Linked DNA regions of Tistrella bauzanensis. The main gene of each other region encodes a partner of the protein of the gene in region 3 in a complex. Links are inferred from orthologs where the notes say so. Each region holds a gene or a part of one and is shown on either strand. Other genes may lie near its edges. The genes, in order: IEW15_RS05545, accB and accD.

Region 1 (5,901 bases), on a different replicon or contig from region 3:
GTGCCGCGCGACATCGAGCACCAGGGCTGGCGTCGTCCACAGATTTTTCGCCGCGGGAACACGTGTCGCCGTGGTTTCCAGATGTCCAGTCAGTGTCGCCTCGTTCGACCGCATCAGAGATGCTCTCCCTAAAAAATCTGCGATATCTTCATCCAAAATGGCGTCATTTGCCCGCCACATTCCGGGGCGGGCCAACTGGTACCAGATCAGTGATCGAATCGCCAGACAGCCATGGCCGATCCGGATGTTAGCGCTCCGCGATCTTCGAGAGACGCGGTCAGCAGCACGGCCGTGTCATGGATGCCAAGGTCAGCCAGTTGGTGCGGGGTACCGTTGCCGAACGACATATGGCCGCGGCCGATGATGCCCAGCACGACAGGGGGCGCACCCGGAGCGCCGAGCGCGCCGGCGATGTTGCAGGCGAAGGCCCGGTCCCAGACCTGCTGGGCGGCGACGAAGCGGTCGAAGCGTCGGGCACTTTCGGGGTCCACCGCCGGATCGGCCATGGCCCGCCCGGTCATCGCGGCGAGCTGGCGGCGATAGGCGGCACTGGCTGGCGCCGGGCGCGACACGCCGTCTTCGGCTGCCATGGCGGCTGCGGCATCGAAACCCTCGCGGCCGACCCGCCGCACCAGATCGCGCCGGCAGTTCAGCCCCAGCAGGCTGACGCCATCCAGCCGGCCCAGCCGGATCAGCGGCAGATACAGCGCCGGGTCGAAGCCCCAGATCTGCGACCAGCCGACCGCGTCGAGAAACGCCGCTTCGTCGACGATGCGCCCGGCGCACCAGTCGTCGAGCACCGGCTGCACGTCACGGGGAAACATCTCGAAGCCGATCGCGATCCGGCCGCGGGCGGCCAGCAGCAGGCGCGCCAGATGTGCCTGCCACAGATGGATCGCCATCACGTCATGGCGTTCACCGGCCAGCACCACGCGCACGTCGCCAAGCCGCGCGACCAGCGCCGCCTCGGTGATGACCATGTTGTCGTCGGGATCGATCCAGGTGCCGGCCGGGCAGGCTGTCACGCGTCGAGATCGCGGCCCATGGCGATGAACTTGTCGCGGCGCAGATTGCGCAACTCGTCGCCGGTCCTGGGTTCAAGCTCGCTCAGCATCGCCTCGATCGCGCGGCCGACACTGGCCACCGCCTCGTCGGGAGAGCGATGGGCGCCGCCCAGCGGTTCCTCGATGATCTGGTCGATCAGCCGCACCTTCAGCATGTCCTGCGCGGTCAGCTTCAGCGCCTCGGCGGCATCCTTGGCATTCTCGCCCGACCGCCACAGGATCGAGGCGCAGCCTTCAGGGCTGATCACCGAATAGATCGAATGCTCAAGCATCAACACCTTGTTGGCGGCGGCGAGCGCGATGGCGCCACCGCTGCCGCCCTCGCCGATCACCACCGTCACCAGCGGCACGCGGATGTCGAGGCAGACCTCGATCGAGCGGGCGATGGCCTCGGCCTGGCCGCGTTCCTCGGCCCCCACGCCCGGATAGGCACCAGCGGTATCGACGAAGGTCACCACCGGCAGGCCGAAACGGTCGGCCATGCGCATCAGCCGCTGGGCCTTGCGATAGCCTTCAGGCCGCGCCATGCCGAAATTGTGCCGCACCCGGCTTTCGACGTCATGGCCCTTTTCCTGGCCGATCACCATCACCGCGCGATCGCCGATCCGGCCCAGACCACCGATCACCGCCTCGTCCTCGCCAAAGCAGCGGTCACCGGCAAGCGGGGTGAAATCGGTCACCAGCCGGCTCAGGTAATGCGACAGATGCGGGCGCTCGGGATGGCGGGCGACCTGGGTCTTCTGCCAGGCGGTCAGCTTGGCATAGATCTGGCGCAGCAGCCGGTCGACCTTGGTCTCAAGCTTGCCGACTTCCTCGACGATATTGACCCCGGTCTCGCCGGACAGGTGGCGAAGTTCCTTGATCTTCCCTTCGAGTTCAGCGATCGGCTTCTCGAAATCCAGGAAATGGTTCATGGAGGGCTCTCGGCTGGTGGCAGGGACATCCGCCGTCAGACATGCCCCTTCCGGTTGAACACGGCAAGGGCGCGCCTGCGAAAGACAGGGATATTCCCGATCTTGGGCGGCACCTTAGCCGAAAAAAAACGGCGGTGCCACATCGGCACCGCCATTCTTCAAGCCGCAATCCGCGCGAAACCGCGCCGGTCGCGATCAGCGGCGGCTGATCTGGTCGGCCTTGGCGACGATGCCCTCGGCCTGGCGGATCGAGGCGATGTCGATCAGCTTGCCATCCATGGTCACGGCACCCTTGCCTTCCTTCTGGGCCTGTTCCATCGCCTCAAGGATCCGACGGGCCTTGCTCACATCGGCATCCGACGGCGACATGACCTCGTTGGCCAGGGCAACCTGCGAGGGATGGATCGCCCATTTGCCCTCGCAGCCCAGCGCCGCCGAGCGGTGCGCCTGGGCGCGGAAGCCGTCGCCATCCGAGAAGTCGCCGAACGGGCCGTCGATCGGGCGCAGGCCGTTGGCACGGGCCGCGACCACCATCCGCGACAGGGCGTAATGCCACTGGTCGCCCCAGTGATAATCGCGCGCGCCATCGGCGTTGGCCTCGGTCAGCACGCCGTAATTGGCGTTGGCGCCGCCGATATTGGTGGTGCGGGCGCGGGTCGAGGCGGAATAATCGGCCACGCCGAAATGCAGCGATTCCAGCCGCGGGCTGGCCTTGGCGATCTCGTTGATATTCGCCATGCCAAGCGCGGTCTCGATGATCAGTTCGAAGCCGATGCGGTGCTTGATGCCCTTGGCCTGCTCGATCTGGGTCACCAGCATGTCCAGCGCATAGACATCGCCGGGCGTGCCGATCTTGGGGATCATGATCAGGTCGAGATTGTGACCGGCCTGCTCCACCACATCCACCACGTCGCGGTACATGTAATGGGTGTCGAGGCCGTTGATCCGCACGCTCATCGTCTTGCCGTTGCCGCGCCAGTCGATGTCGTTCAGAGCCTGGATGATGTTCTTGCGGGCCTGCGGCTTGTCGTCGGGGGCGACCGCATCCTCAAGATCCAGGAAGATCACATCGGCGTCGCCCTTGGCGGCCTTCTCGAAGAATTTGGGGCTGGAGCCCGGCACCGCGAGTTCGCTGCGGTTGAGGCGCGGAGTGGCCTCCTTGACGATCGTGAAGCTCATGCTCGCTCTCCGGTGTCTGGGCAGCGCGTGCCGGTTCCGTGGCCGCGCTCTCGGTGTCTCTTGTCGCGGCGCACCATAGCAAACCGCCGCCCTGCCCGCAAGGAAACGGAATGGCTTTCCATTCTATGGAAAATGCCCGGCCGACATGCTATGCAGGGACCATGAGCCAGAATGACACCCCGGACGACATGCCCATGCCCGCCGCCACGGCCGCCACCGGTGCGACCGGATCGGTGCAGGCGGTGACCCGCGCCCTCGACCTGCTCCGGATCCTGGCAGAGACGCCCGGCGGTATCGGGCTGTCGCCGGCCGCGCGCAAGGCGGGGCTCGCCGCATCCACCGCCCACCGGCTGCTGAACACACTGGCCGCGCGCGGCTGGGCCAGCTTCGATGCCCCTCACAATCTGTGGCGGGTGGGGCCTGAAGCCTTCATCACCGGGCAGGCCTTCGACCCGGCGCGGCATCTGGCGGCAGCAGCGCTGCCGGTGATGCAGCGGCTGATGGAACGCTCGGGCGAAACCGTCAATCTCGCGATCCGCGCCGACGATCGCATGTTGTATCTGGCGCAGGTGGAATGCGCCGAGATGATGCGGGCCTTCGCCCGGCCCGGCGCGCGGGTGCCGATGATCTCGACCGGGGTCGGCAAGGCGCTGCTGGCCGCCGGCAGCCGGCCTCTGCCGGTCCAAGCCACGGGCACCGGATCGGAGGGGCTTGCCGCCGAACTGGCGGCCATCGCCGCCCGTGGCTGGGCGCTGGACGACGAGGAACAATCGATCGGTCTGCGCTGCGTGGCCGCCGCGATCTCACCGCCGCGGGGGCTTCAACCCATCGCCGCCCTGTCGATCAGCGGCCCCACCGCCCGGATCTCCGACGACCGGCTCGACGCCCTGGGCCGGATGGTGGTCGACGCCGCCGCCGATATCGGCCGGACGCTCTGACCGCACCGCCCGGATCTCGCGGTCGAAGACCGCAGCCGCATGCCGGTTCAGCAGCACGATAGCGGCCAGCAGGGCCACGGTCAGCGCCGCTGCCGCGATCATGAACAGCATGCCGGGATCGGGGTCGCTCATACCCCCGGCATAGACCAGCACAAAGCCCGGCATCAGGGGCAGCACATACCAGCGCCAGGCGCTGCGCAGCAGGTCGCGCTCGGCCGCGAGCCGTGCCAGCAACGCATCATGCGCGGCCAGCGCCGGGTCCACCCTGCGGGCGGCGCGGCTCTGCCGGTGCAACAGCCCGCCGGCCACCGCCAGTCCCAGCGCCAGCGCGATGAATCCCCAGCCGATCATCCGGTCGGCCGCCGGACGGGCGCTGGTGCCGCCCTGGCTGAGCAGCGCCATGGCACAGGCCGCCAGCAGAAGTGCCGCGGCCCCGCCCGTCAGATATTCGAACCGGTTGCGCTGCCTTGCCGCCCGGTCGACGGCCTCTCTGCGCGTTTCATACGGGGCATGGTCGGTCTCGGACATGGGCCCGATCCTTCTCCTGTCGATCTGTGACCTCTCCTCTCAGGGTGAACAAAACCGGCGCCGAAGAGTTTCCTCAAGCCGGCGTCATCGCCGATACCGCATGCCTGACCCCTCGCCTCAGGGGCGGCCATGACTTTCAGGAGGACGCGCAAGGTGACAGCGGCAGGCCCATGGATCACCGGACGATGGTTGTTCGGCCGCCCCGCGCGGCCCCGTCATGCGATCGCCATTCCGGCGCGCGACGAGGCAGCACAGATCACCGGCTGCCTCGATGCCTGCCGTGTCGCGCTGGACGCCACCGGTGGCGGGGGCGTCATCCTGCTTCTGGTCAACAACGCCACCGACGACACCGTGGCGCGCGCCACCGCCTGGGCACGCGGGCTGCCCCGCAACGGCCCGGCGCTCGATCTGGTCGATGTCTCGCTACCGCCGGCCCATGCCCATGCCGGTGGGGCGCGGCGGCTGGCGATGGATCTGGCGCGCGCCCACCTTTCGGCCGACGGGGTGCTGGCCACCACCGATGCCGACACCCGCCCGGCACCCGACTGGCTGACAGCCACCCGCCACGCGCTTGATGCCGGCGCCGCGCTGGTCTGCGGCCGGCTGCAATTCGATGCCGCCGAATGGGCGGCGCTGCCTGCGGCGGTGCGCCGGCGGGCCGTGGTGGAAGGCCAGTACCGGCGGTTGTCGCTGCGCATCGCCACGGCCATCGATCCCGATCCGGCCGATCCCTGGCCACATCACGGCATGGCCTGTGGCGCCAGTCTGGCGATGCGGGGGCGTCATTACGACCGGGTCGGCGGCCTGCCGGCGGTGCCCTGGGCCGAAGATCGCGCCCTGGCCCGGCGCATGGCCGCCCATGACCTGCCGGTGCGCCATGCCGACCGGGTGCGGGTCATCACGTCATGCCGCATGGCCGGACGGGCGGCGGGCGGCCTGGCGGCAACGCTGGCCGCACCGCTCACTCAGCCCGACCCGCTGTCGGACGAGGATTTCGCCCCACCCGCCATCCTGCTGCGCCGGGTGTCGATGCGGGCGATCCTGCGCCGCCATTGGGGACAGCGGCCGGGCTTCGGCGCCGCCTGGGCGGCGCTGGACGCGGCGAGCCCGGCGCTGCGCCATCCCCGGATGCGCTGGAGCACGGTTCAGGCCCATCTGCCACAGCTTGCCCAGTTCGCGTCCCTGGTCTGCGGCCACAGCCGGCTTCCGGCCCGGCGGTTGGCGTCATGATCGCGGCACCCGTCCCGACGGCGCTGGACGCGGCGCTTACCGCCATCG
Region 2 (6,060 bases), on a different replicon or contig from region 3:
GGCATCGTCGGCGGTGAAACAGCCGGCCGTGTTGGGCAGATAGACGTATCGCTTGGGGTCGACATAATCCATCAGCATCGGCGCGTTGGGATCGGTCACGTTCACCCGGCGCACCGCCACGGTCACGATCTCGGCGCCCGAGGCCTCGATCGCGCGGGCGGTTTCCTCGAAATCCTTGTATTTGCCGGTGCCGACCAGCAGGCGCGAGGTGAAGCGCTGGCCTGCGACCGTGAACGGGTCGTCATCGGCCGGCGCCGCCTGGGGTGCCGCGGCGCCACTGCCGCCGCCGATGAAATGCACGATCTCCAGCCGGTCGCCATCGGCGACCCGGACCTGATCGAATTCGGTGCGGCGCACGATTTCCAGATTGCGTTCGACGGCGATCTTGCGCACATCGAGCCCCAACTGCCCGATCAGCTCCGCCACCGACGGTGTACCGTCGATTTCGCGCGGCTCGCCATTGATCATCAGTCGCATGCCAGCAGTCTCCGCATCCAGATAAGGTCCGCAACGCCAGGCTGGCCGCGGAAGCGGGCCCCGCCGCCGCCTATCCCGGTATGCTCCGGTGGCAGACCTCTGGCGGTCGTTCGCGCCCGCCGGCGCAACCGGCGCGTGCCATGAGGCGGATGGAGCCGTTCGAACGGCGTTGCGCCCCGCGGCACGGGTGCTTTATAACGCAGGGCTGACGTGGCGTCCTCTCCTAATCACCGTCCACGGGGTATAGACAGCCCGCATGGCGCCGACCATCCTGGTCCTCAACGGACCCAATCTGAACCTGCTCGGCAGCCGCGAGCCCGCGATCTACGGGCACACGACGCTGGACGATATCCGTTGCCTGTGCGAAAGCCGCGCGGCCGGCGTCGGCCTTGCCGTGGATTTCCGCCAGACCAACCACGAAGGCGTTCTCGTGGACTGGATCCAGGACGCCCGCATCTCGGCGGCAGGGATCATCATCAATCCCGCCGCGTACACTCATACCTCGGTCGCCCTGCTCGACGCGCTGTCGGCGACGGCGCTTCCGGTGATCGAGGTGCATCTGTCGAATATCCATCGTCGCGAGCCGTTCCGGCATCATTCCTATGTGTCGACGGCGGCGGTCGGCGTGATCTGCGGCCTGGGGGCCACAGGTTATGCGCTGGCGGTCGAGGCGATGGCCGGGCTGCTCCGCCAGGCGGGCACCCTTGCGGCCACGAAGGACCAATCGCATGTCTGACACCAAGGCACATGCCGTCGATACCGCCCTGATCCGCGAACTGGCACTGCTGCTCGACGAAACCGGCCTGACCGAAATCGAGGTCGGCGCCGGCGAAAGCCGCATCCGCATCGCGCGGCAGGCGGCGCAGATGGCGGCGCCCCAGATGATGTACCAGGCACCGGCCGCCGCCGCGGTGGTCGCAGCCGCGGCCCCGGCCGCCGCCGTCAACGACCCCGCATCCCATCCGGGCGCGGTTCCGTCCCCGATGGTCGGCACGGTCTATCTGTCGCCTGAACCGGGTGCCGCCGCCTTCATCGCCGAGGGGCAGACGGTCCGCGAGGGCCAGACCCTGCTGATCATCGAGGCGATGAAGGTCATGAACCACATCCGTGCCCCGCGCGGCGGCGTCGTCGCCCAGGTGCTGGTGAAGAACGGTCAGCCGGTCGAGTTCGGCGAGCCGCTTGCAATCATCGAGTGACGCTGGAGCGATCGACCCCCATGTTCGAGAAGGTGCTGATCGCCAATCGCGGCGAAATTGCCCTGCGCATCCATCGCGCCTGCCGGGAAATGGGCATCCGCACCGTCGCGGTCCATTCCACCGCCGACGCGGATGCCATGCATGTCCGGCTGGCGGATGAGAGCGTGTGCATCGGCCCGCCGGCCGCGCGCAATTCGTATCTCAACATCCCGGCGATCATCGCCGCCGCCGAGATCACCGGCGCCGAAGCGGTTCATCCGGGTTACGGCTTCCTGTCCGAGAACGCTCATTTCGCCGACATCGTCGAGGCCCACGGCCTGACCTTCATCGGCCCCACGCCCGACCATATCCGGCTGATGGGCGACAAGATCGAGGCCAAGCGCGCCGCGAAGGATCTGGGCCTGCCGCTGGTGCCCGGCACCGACGGGCCGGTCACCGATGAAGGCGAGGCGATGAAGATCGCCATCGAGATCGGCTTTCCGGTGCTGGTCAAGGCCGCCGCCGGCGGCGGCGGGCGCGGCATGAAGGTGGCCGAGAACCCCGAAGGCCTGCGCGAAGCCCTGCAGACCGCCCGCGCCGAGGCCAAGGCCGCCTTCGGCTCGGATGCGGTCTATCTGGAAAAATATCTGGCCAATCCGCGCCATATCGAGATCCAGGTGCTGTGCGACACCTTCGGCACGGTGGTGCATCTGGGCGAGCGTGATTGCTCACTTCAGCGCCGCCACCAGAAGGTGCTGGAAGAGGCGCCGTCACCGGCGATCGATGCCGCCGACCGCACCCGCATGGGCGAGGTCGTGGCCGACGCGATGCGCAAGCTGGGCTATCGCGGCGTCGGCACGGTGGAATTCCTGTACGAGAACGGCGAATTCTACTTCATCGAGATGAACACCCGGCTTCAGGTCGAACATCCGATCACCGAGGCGATCACCGGCATCGATCTGGTCCGCGAGCAGATCCGTGTCGCGGCCGGCCAGCCGCTGGGCTTCACGCAGAGCGACGTGCGCATCCAGGGCCATGCGATCGAGTGCCGGATCAATGCCGAGAACTCCGACACCTTCGCGCCCTCGCCCGGCCGGGTCGATACCTATCATGCCCCGGGCGGCCTGGGCGTGCGGGTGGATAGCGGGCTATATCAAGGCTATCGGGTGCCGCCGCATTACGACAGCCTGATCGCCAAGCTGGTGGTCCATGGCCGCAACCGCAATGAATGCATCATGCGGCTGCGCCGGGCGCTGGACGAATATGTGATCGGCGGCATCGACACCACCCTGCCCCTGCATCAGCGCATCGCCCGCCACCCGGATTTCGTCGACGGCGTCTATGACATCCGCTGGCTGGAAGCCCTGGTCGCCAATCGCGGCTGAAACTGATCCATCCATTACCGTGGCAACGGGCGGGCCGGACATGCGTTCAGGCCGCCCGTTGCCGTTTTCCCGCCATCTTCCCACGGAGCCCTCCGATGAACGGTCTCTCCCCAGATCTTCAGACCCCGTGCCTCGTGGTCGACGAGGCCAGGATGGCGGCGAACATCACCCGGATGAACACGCGGATCGCGGAACTCGGCGTCGGGCTGCGCCCGCACCTCAAGACAGCCAAATCCATCGACATTGCCCGACGGATGCTGCCCGATCCCGGTGGCCCCGCCACTGTCTCGACCCTGCGCGAGGCCGAGGTCTTCGCGGCGGCGGGGGTGCGCGACATCCTCTATGCGGTCGGCATCGCGCCGGCAAAGCTCCACCGGGTCCAGTCCCTCAGAGCCGCCGGCTGCGATCTCGCAGTCGTCCTTGATTCCGTAGAGCAGGCCCGGGCGGTGGCCGCGGCCTCCGCGAGCGCGCCGATCCCGGCACTGATCGAGATCGACTGCGACGGCAAGCGCGCCGGCCTCGCCCCCGACGCCCCGCAACTGCCCGAGATCGGCCGGATCCTGCACGAGAGCCGTGCGGAGCTGCGCGGCGTGATGACCCATGCGGGCGGCAGCTACGACGTCTCGGGTACGGACGCCCATGCCGCCTTCGCCGAGCGGGAGCGATTGGCCGTGGTGACGGCGGCGGAGCGGCTGCGCCGGGCCGGCCTGCCCTGCCCTGTGGTCAGCGTCGGCTCGACACCCACTGCCCTCGCCGCCCGCGATCTTACGGGCGTGACCGAAGTCCGCGCCGGGGTCTATGTGTTCTTCGATCTGGTGATGGCCGGCATCGGCGTCTGTGCGGTGGAGGACATAGCACTTTCGGTGGCGACCACGGTGATCGGCCATCACCACGACCAGGGCTGGATCATGGTCGATGCCGGCTGGATGGCGCTCTCCCGCGAACGCGGCACAGCAAGCCATGCCGTCGACCAGGGCCATGGGCTGGTCTGTGATTCCACAGGCAGGGTCATTCCACATCTGATCGTCACCGCCGCCAACCAGGAACATGGTATCCTCGCCCTGCGCGCAGGCGCCACCGGCCCTTTGTCGGACATGCTGGTCGGCACAGTGCTGCGCATCCTGCCCAATCATGCCTGTGCCACCGCTGCGCAGTTCGACGCCTGCCACGTCGTCCCCGCCGAAGCCGGTGCGGCACCCGTCATCTGGCCGCGTTTCGGCGGCTGGTGAGCAATGCGTGCGCGTTCGTCAACCGATGACACGGCGATGATTCGTCGCATCCGGTTGAACCCCACCCGCGGGCTTCCGATCTGAAGGGCAGTCTCAGCCTGTTCGGCGCCCACAGAAACCGGAACCCCACCGCTTGTCCGCATCGTCCTTCGACCGCCTGGGTTCAACGGCACGCCGCCTCGCCCGCCGCTTCTCGCCCGACATGCTGGCGGATGAGGCGGCGTCGCTGCTCGACCGGCCGCTCAGGCTTGGTGTCACCGGCCTTGCGCGGTCGGGCAAGACCGTGTTCACCACCGCCATCGCCCGCGCGCTGCTGTTCCCCGACCGCCTGCCCTTTCTTCAGGCCCGCGCCGATGGCCGGCTGATCGGGGCGGAACTACGGCGGCCCGGCGACCCCGAAATTCCCCGCTTCGCCTATGAAACCCATCTGGCCCGCATCGCCGGCAGCGATGGCGACGCGCCGGGCTGGCCCGCATCCACCCGCACCCTGTCGCAATTGCGCATCGGCCTGCGCTGGAAGCCCGCCGGACTGGTGGATCGCCGCATCCGGCCGGTACGCGACCTCACCCTCGACATCATCGATTACCCTGGCGAATGGCTGCTGGATCTGGCGTTGATCGAGCGCGGCTTCGCCGACTGGTCCGCCGAGGCCCTGTCGCTGTCGCGGCGCGGCCCGCGTGCCGAGCTGGCGCGACCTTTCCTCGACCGGCTCTCAACCCTCGACCCCGCGGCCCCCGCCGATGATGTGGTGCTGGCCGAACTTGGCCGCGCCTGGAGCACGCATCTGATCGCATGCCGCGAGGCCGGGCTTGCGGTCTCGCGGCTGGGCCCCGGCCGCTTCCTGGTGCCCGGCGATCTGGAGGGCGCGCCGGTGCTCGCCTTCTCGCCCCTGCCGGAGCCGGCCGGCCGCGCGCCGTCGGGCAGCCTGTATGCGGTGGCGGAAGAACGCTTCGATCAATATCGCCGGCGCATCGTCGGCCGGTTCTTTCGCGACCATTTCGCCCGGCTGGACCGGCAGGTGGTGCTGGTCGATCTGCCCGGCGCACTGAGTGCCGGGCCGGAGGCGATCGACGATCTGAAACTGGCGCTGACCGAATCGCTCGGCGCCTTCCGCTATGGTCGTGGCAGCGGCATGATCGGCCGGCTGTTGTCGGGTGTGCGGATCGACCGGGTGCTGTTCGCCGCCACCAAGGCCGATCAGGTGCCGGCCAGCCAGCATGCCCGGCTCGACGGCCTGATGCAGGCGATGGTCGCCGATGCCGCCCGCGCAATCCGCTTCGACGGCGCCGAGGCCCGCACCCTTGCGATCGCGGCTGTCAAGGCGGCGGAAAGCGTGTTTGCCGATCATGACGGCCGCAACCTTGCCTGTGTGCGCGGCTGGCTTGCCGGGCGCGCGCAGGCATCGGTGGTCTATCCGGGCGATCTGCCGGCCGATCCGGCCGAGGCGATCGCCCGCGCCGCCGGCCGAGGTTTCGACTATCCCCCCTTCGTGCCGCCGGCCGGTCTGGTGCGCGACGGCCACGGCCTGGCGCATATCCGGCTGGATCAGGCCCTGGACCATCTGATCGGAGACCGTCTGGCATGAGCGATCGCCCGCGCATCTTCGATGAACCGCGCATTGTCGACGTGAAGCCGGCGCAGGCGGCCACATACGATCGCAATGCTGCCACCAGCGGCCCCATGGAACTGCCCGATGATGCCGCCCGCACCGCCCGTCTTGCCGAGGACAGCAGCAACGATCTGCCGGCGGTGGTGGCAGGGCGCGGGCTGATGCCGGCGGCGGGCACCGCCGGT
Region 3 (5,993 bases):
CGGCTTCATCGGCCATCGGGGCAAGGCCGGGCACGGCGAAGCCGGCGATGCGGGCCAGCGCCAGCGCCAGCGCCATGTTGCCGGCCTGATGATCGCCGGCCAGCGCCGGGGCCGGCCAGTCCCCGGCGGCAGGGCCGCCTTCGATCACAAGACCGGCGGCAGGGCCGCCAACGACCGCCGGCCGGCCGGCCCCCGGCATGTCACCCCCCCGAATGGCCGCCTGCCAGTCGCGGCCGCCTTCAACGAGCGGCGCACCCGCGGCCTGGGCCGCGGCACGGATCACGGCACCGGCCGCAGGGTGCTGGTCGGCGGTGGCGGCGGGGCAGCCGGGCTTCAGGATCGCCGCCTTCTCGGCCGCGATCAGCGCCAGCGTGTCGCCAAGGAATTCCATATGGTCGAAGGCGATGCGGGTAATGCCCACCGCCGCCGGCCGCGCCACAAGATTGGTGGCGTCCAGCCGGCCGCCCAGCCCGGTTTCCAGGATCACCAGATCGCCCGGCGCCTCGGCGAAGGCCAGGAAGGCGGCGGCCGTGGTGATCTCGAAGAAGGTGATCGGCCGGCCGGCATTCACCGCCTCGATCCGCAGCAGCAGCCTGACCAGATCGGCCTCGGCGATCGGCTGACCCGCCAGCGCGATGCGTTCATGGAACCGCACCAGATGCGGCGAGGTATAGGCATGCGCCCGCAGCCCGGCGGCACGGGCGATGGCGCCGAGGGCCGCCACCACCGATCCCTTGCCATTGGTGCCGGCGATATGGATCACCGGCGGCAGATGGTCCTGCGGATCGCCCAGATCGGCCAGCAGGCGGCGGATGCGCCCGAAACCCAGCTCGATTTCAGTGGTATGCAGCCGGCCCAGCCGGTCCAGGATCTGTGCGCTCTGGTCCATGACGACGGTTCCGGCTGCGACGGCGGGGCTTGCAGAAGAGGGGGGCCTTGCGTGGGCGCGGGGTCAGCCCGCCTTGGGGTCAGCCGGGGCCGGGGCGGCCGGCGCCGTTTCGGCGCGCGCCACGGCCTTGCCATCCGCGGGCTTGCCCTCGGCCTGGCCGGCGGGCACCGGCTTGGTGGCCGCGGGTCCGGGCTTCGCCATGGCATCCTTGCCCGACGGCACCTTCGACGGCGTGACGGTGCGGGTGGTGACGCTGCCGCTGGCCCGCTCGGGCTGGTCGATGGCGGTGCCGGGGCGCGGCGCCACATGCGGCAGCTTCAGCAGCAGCTTCAGCGTCCGCGCCAGCGTGGCCTTCAGCTCCTTGCGCGGCACGACCATGTCGAGCATGCCGTGTTCCATCAGGTATTCGGCGCGCTGGAAGCCCTGGGGCAGCGCCTCGCGGATGGTGCTCTCGATCACCCGCTGGCCGGCGAAGCCGATCAGCGCGCCGGGCTCGGAGATATGGATATCGCCGATCATGGCGAAGGATGCGGTGACACCGCCGGTGGTGGGGTCGGTGAACACCACGATATAGGGCAGGCCGGCCTCCTTCACCCGGTCGACCGCCACTGTGGTGCGGGCCATCTGCATCAGCGACAGCGCGCCTTCCTGCATGCGGGCGCCGCCCGATGCCGGAAACACGATCAGCGGCCGCTTCTTCTGCACCGCCACCGCCGCCGCCTTGACCAGCCCCTCGCCGACGCCAAGCCCCATCGATCCGCCGAGAAACTCGAAATCGAACACCGCACACACCGCAGGCACGCCGCCGATCCGGCCCTCGCCCACCTGGATGGCATCGGCCTCGTCGGTCTTGGCCTGGGCCTCGCGCAGACGGTCGGTATAGCGCTTGCGGTCGCGGAAGCGCAGCGGATCGGCGGTCACCTTGGGGGTGTCGATCCGGTCATAGGCGCCGTCGTCGAACAGCATCGCCAGCCGCTGCTTCGCGGGCAGCCGCATATGATGCCCGCAATGGGTGCAGACATGCAGGTTTTCCACCAGATCGCGGTGGAAGATCATCTGCTCGCAGGATGGACATTTGTGCCACAGATTGTCCGGCGTCTCGGGCTTGCGGACCAGCGCCTGGATCTTGGGGCGGACGAAGTTCGACAGCCAGCTCATGCGATGGGGCTCTCCGTTCGGATGCCGGACAAGAGGGATGGGATCATCGGGGACGGACCGGTCAGGATGCGGCCGGCGTGGCCGCGCCGCGCACGCCGCCGGCAAGCCGGCTGACCAGCGCCCGCACCCGGTCGGGGGCGGTCGCGGGCGCGCCGTCGAGCACCGCCTGTTCCACTTCCTGCACGATCGCCGAGCCGACGACGACCGCGTCACCGATAGCGGCAAAGGCAGCCGCCTGTTCAGGGGTTCTTATACCGAAGCCGATCGCGACCGGCAATTCGCTTGCCGCGCGAATTCTGGCGACAGACGGCGCCACTTTCGAGATATCGGCGGCGGCCGTGCCGGTGATGCCGGTGATCGAGACATAATAGAGGAAGCCGCTCGCCCGGCCCACGACCAGGGGCAGACGCTCGGCCGAGGTGGTCGGTGCCACCAGCCGGACCAGCGCCAGACCCGCCGGGTCGGTGAAGCGGACCAGTTCGTCCTCTTCCTCGGCCGGCAGATCAACCACGATCAATCCGTCGACACCGGCGGCGATGGCATCGGCTGCGAAGCGTTCCGGGCCATAGGCATAGATCGGGTTGTAGTAGCCCATCAGCACGACCGGGGTGTCGGTGTCGGTCCGGCGGAAATCGCGGACCATATCGAGTACCTTGACCATGGTCACGCCGGCGGCCAGCGCGCGCAATCCGGCGCGCTGGATCGCCGGGCCATCGGCCATCGGGTCGGTGAAGGGCACGCCCAGCTCGATCACGTCGGCGCCGGCCATGGCCAGTTCGGCCATGACCCGGGCGCCGGTTTCAAGATCCGGATCGCCGGCGGTGACGAAGGTGACCAGACCGGCGCGGCCTTCGGCCTTCAGGCTGGCGAAGCGCCGGTCGATGCGGGCGCTGCCGCCGGCCAGGGCGGCCGAAGACGCAGCCGGTGACGCGGCGGGGGAAACGGGCAGGCTATCGGTCAGGGCGCTCACAGATCCACTCCCAGCGCTTCGGCGACGGTGAAGACGTCCTTGTCGCCGCGGCCACACATGTTCATCACCAGAATGGCGTCGCGCCCCAGAGTCGGCGCGGTCTTGATCACCTGGGCCACCGCATGGGCCGGCTCCAGCGCCGGCAGGATGCCTTCCAGCCGCGCGCACAGCTTGAAGGCATCGAGCGCCTCGTCATCGGTGATCGCGGTATATTCCACCCGGCCGATATCGCGCAGCCAGGAATGCTCCGGGCCGATGCCGGGATAGTCGAGCCCGGCCGAGATCGAATGGGCGTTCTGGATCTGGCCGTCGGCATCCTGAAGCAGATAGGTGCGGTTGCCATGCAGCACACCAGGGGTGCCGCCGGCCAGAGAGGCCGCATGCGCGCCGCTGTCGATGCCATGGCCGGCCGCCTCGACACCCATCATCCGCACGGCGGGATCGTCGAGGAACGGGTGAAACAGCCCGATGGCGTTCGATCCACCGCCGATGCAGGCCACCAGCAGATCGGGCAGCCGGCCCTCGCGCTCCAGCACCTGGGCGCGGGCTTCCTCGCCGATGATCGACTGGAAATCGCGCACCATCATCGGATAGGGATGCGGGCCGGCCGCCGTGCCGATGCAATAGAAGGTATCGTCGACATTCGACACCCAGTCGCGCAGCGCCTCGTTCATCGCGTCCTTCAGGGTGGCGGTGCCCGACGACACGCCACGCACCTCGGCACCCAGCAGGCGCATGCGGAACACATTGGGCTTCTGACGGACAATGTCGGTGTCGCCCATATAGACCACGCAATCCATGCCCAGCCGCGCGCACATGGTGGCGGTGGCCACGCCATGCTGGCCGGCGCCGGTCTCGGCGATGATCCGCTTCTTGCCCATGCGCTTGGCCACCAGCAACTGGCCCAGCACATTGTTGATCTTATGGGCGCCGGTGTGGTTCAGCTCGTCGCGCTTCAGATAGATCTTCGCGCCGCCGAGATGCTCGGTCAGCCGCTCCGCCAGATAAAGCGGGCTGGGCCGGCCGACGTAATCGCGCTGGAACAGCGCCATCTCGGCCGCGAAGGACGGATCCCGGCGGGCGGCGTCATAGGCCTGCTCCAGTTCCAGGATCAGCGGCATCAGGGTTTCGGCCACGAAGCGGCCGCCGAACAGGCCGAAGCGGCCATGCTCGTCGGGGCCGGCGCGGAAGGTGTTGGGTGTGTGCGACATGAACCGGCTGTTCCTGGGCTTCAGTCGGAACCGGGCGCGCCGGTTCCCCTGGTGACGGCGCCGGGGGCCTCTGGCCTCCGGGCAAAGGCGGCGCGGGCGGCCGCGACGAAGGCGGTGATCGCCGCCGGATCCTTGACCCCCGGGGCGGTCTCCACCCCGGACGAGACATCGACGCCATCGGCGCGGGTGCGGATGATGGCGTCGGCGACGGTGGCGGGCGTCAAGCCACCCGCCAGCCACCACGGGCGGCCGGCGGTGGCGGCGGTGAAATCGGGGCCGGCGAGCAGATCCCAGTCGAAGGACCGGCCCAGCCCGCCGGGGCGGTCGGCATCGACGGGGGGGCGGGCGTCCAGCAGAAGCAGATCGGCCTTCGATGCCATCGGGCGCAAGGCCATGATGTCGGCCGCATCGGCGATGCCCGCCGCCTTGATCACCGGCAGGCCATAGCGTGCACGCACCACGGCGATACGCTCCGGCGTCTCGTGGCCATGCAGTTGCAGCAGGCCGGGGGCCAGCGCATCCACCGCCGCATCCAGCACCGGCCAGTCGGCATCCACCGTCAGCAGCACACGGGTCAGCGGGGCATTCGGCCCGTCAGCCGGCAGCGTCGCCGCCAGCCGGGCCAGATCGGTATGGTCGACATGGCGCGGCGAGGGGCCGAAATGCACGAAGCCAAGATGGCTGGCACCGGCCCGGATGGCGGCATCGATCGCGGCCGCGTCCTTCAGGCCGCAGATCTTGATCGCCCCTGCCCTGTCCGTCTCTGGCCCGGCGCCGGTCATCGGTCAGGCGGCTCCCGTCAGTTCGGCGGCCGCGATCTCGGCGGCGATGTCCGCGGCGGCGGCGGCCGGATCGGCCGCCTCGGTGATCGGGCGCCCCACCACCAGCACATCGGCGCCGCCGGCGCGGGCATCGGCCGGGGTCATCACCCGCTTCTGATCGCCGCGCGCGGCATCGGCCGGGCGGATGCCCGGCACCACCATCAGCGGCTGTGCACCGAAACGCGCCCGCAGCCGGACAAGTTCCGTGGGCGCGCACACGATGCCGGCGGCGCCATGGGCAAGCGCCGTATCGGTCAGCCGCAACACCTGGTCGCTGGCCGGGCCGCGCTGCCCCACCGACATCAGGTCGGTGTCGTCCATGCTGGTCAGCACGGTCACCGCCACCACCGCCGGCGCCCGGTCGATGCCAAGCCGTATGGCGGCTTCGGCCGCCGCCTCGCGCGCCGCCTTGATCATGGCGGGGCCACCCGACGCGTGGATGGTCAGCAGCGCCGGCGCCAGCGGTGCCACGGCGCGCACGGCACCTGCCACGGTGTTGGGGATATCGTGAAACTTCAGGTCCAGGAACAGCGGCAGATCGGGTGCTGCCGCGCGCACGCGGTGAACACCGTCGATGCCGTTCGCCATGAAGAATTCGAGCCCGAGCTTGATGCCGCCTGCGCTGGCGGCGACGGCCTTGGCCAATGATGCCGCGCGCTGCACATCGATGGTGTCGATGGCGACGAACAGCGGATTATCGAAGCGTGGGCGATTGATCTTGCTCATGTCCATCCGGTATTTCGCAAACCTCCGGGCTTATACCAGAGCCGGCCGCGAAGGGCCTACCCGATTTCCACCGCGAATGCCGCATGGGCACCGGCCAGGGGGCGTTGCCGCCGGACCAGGTGCCCGGGTGTGTGATCAGGCGCCGCCCGTGGCCCGGCGCAGGGCCAGTTCGGCCGCCACCAGGTCTTCGAGCGAATGCCCGACCGATTTGAACAGCG

Evidence for each region.
Region 1: the proteins of accD (region 3) and IEW15_RS05545 are in contact, whole or in part, in a solved structure (PDB 8UXZ), measured with the Escherichia coli proteins. The link is inferred for Tistrella bauzanensis from one-to-one orthologs.
Region 2: the proteins of accD (region 3) and accB are in contact, whole or in part, in a solved structure (PDB 8UXZ), measured with the Escherichia coli proteins. The link is inferred for Tistrella bauzanensis from one-to-one orthologs.

Annotation. Positions count from the first base shown.
Region 1 is NZ_BMDZ01000008.1:53,410-59,310, reverse strand. Bases 1-2,780 are described here. They hold IEW15_RS05545 (acetyl-CoA carboxylase carboxyltransferase subunit alpha), read right to left. Parts: upstream 1,979-2,780; coding sequence 1,022-1,978; downstream 1-1,021. Other genes in these bases: IEW15_RS05540 (HpcH/HpaI aldolase/citrate lyase family protein), read right to left, coding at 2,174-2,780; IEW15_RS05550 (ChaN family lipoprotein), read right to left, coding at 207-1,025. Outside these bases: more of IEW15_RS05540, read right to left, coding at 2,781-3,157; IEW15_RS05535 (IclR family transcriptional regulator), read left to right, coding at 3,352-4,095; IEW15_RS05530 (glycosyltransferase), read left to right, coding at 4,777-5,853; IEW15_RS05525 (hypothetical protein), read left to right, coding at 5,850-5,901. UniProt on the Escherichia coli protein: Component of the acetyl coenzyme A carboxylase (ACC) complex. First, biotin carboxylase catalyzes the carboxylation of biotin on its carrier protein (BCCP) and then the CO(2) group is transferred by the carboxyltransferase to acetyl-CoA to form malonyl-CoA.
Region 2 is NZ_BMDZ01000022.1:7,956-14,015, reverse strand. Bases 1-2,939 are described here. They hold accB (acetyl-CoA carboxylase biotin carboxyl carrier protein), read left to right. Parts: upstream 1-1,205; coding sequence 1,206-1,673; downstream 1,674-2,939. Other genes in these bases: accC (acetyl-CoA carboxylase biotin carboxylase subunit), read left to right, coding at 1,694-2,939; aroQ (type II 3-dehydroquinate dehydratase), read left to right, coding at 734-1,213; thiS (sulfur carrier protein ThiS), read right to left, coding at 1-477. In the rest of the region: more of accC, read left to right, coding at 2,940-3,037; IEW15_RS10830 (alanine racemase), read left to right, coding at 3,133-4,266; IEW15_RS10825 (YcjX family GTP-binding protein), read left to right, coding at 4,400-5,851; IEW15_RS10820 (TIGR01620 family protein), read left to right, coding at 5,848-6,060. UniProt on the Escherichia coli protein: This protein is a component of the acetyl coenzyme A carboxylase complex; first, biotin carboxylase catalyzes the carboxylation of the carrier protein and then the transcarboxylase transfers the carboxyl group to form malonyl-CoA.
Region 3 is NZ_BMDZ01000012.1:10,420-16,412, reverse strand. Bases 1-2,872 are described here. They hold accD (acetyl-CoA carboxylase, carboxyltransferase subunit beta), read right to left. Parts: upstream 2,048-2,872; coding sequence 953-2,047; downstream 1-952. Other genes in these bases: trpA (tryptophan synthase subunit alpha), read right to left, coding at 2,109-2,872; IEW15_RS07295 (bifunctional folylpolyglutamate synthase/dihydrofolate synthase), read right to left, coding at 1-889. In the rest of the region: more of trpA, read right to left, coding at 2,873-2,951; trpB (tryptophan synthase subunit beta), read right to left, coding at 3,014-4,228; IEW15_RS07275 (phosphoribosylanthranilate isomerase), read right to left, coding at 4,249-5,010; pyrF (orotidine-5'-phosphate decarboxylase), read right to left, coding at 5,014-5,775; lhpI (bifunctional Delta(1)-pyrroline-2-carboxylate/Delta(1)-piperideine-2-carboxylate reductase), read right to left, coding at 5,911-5,993.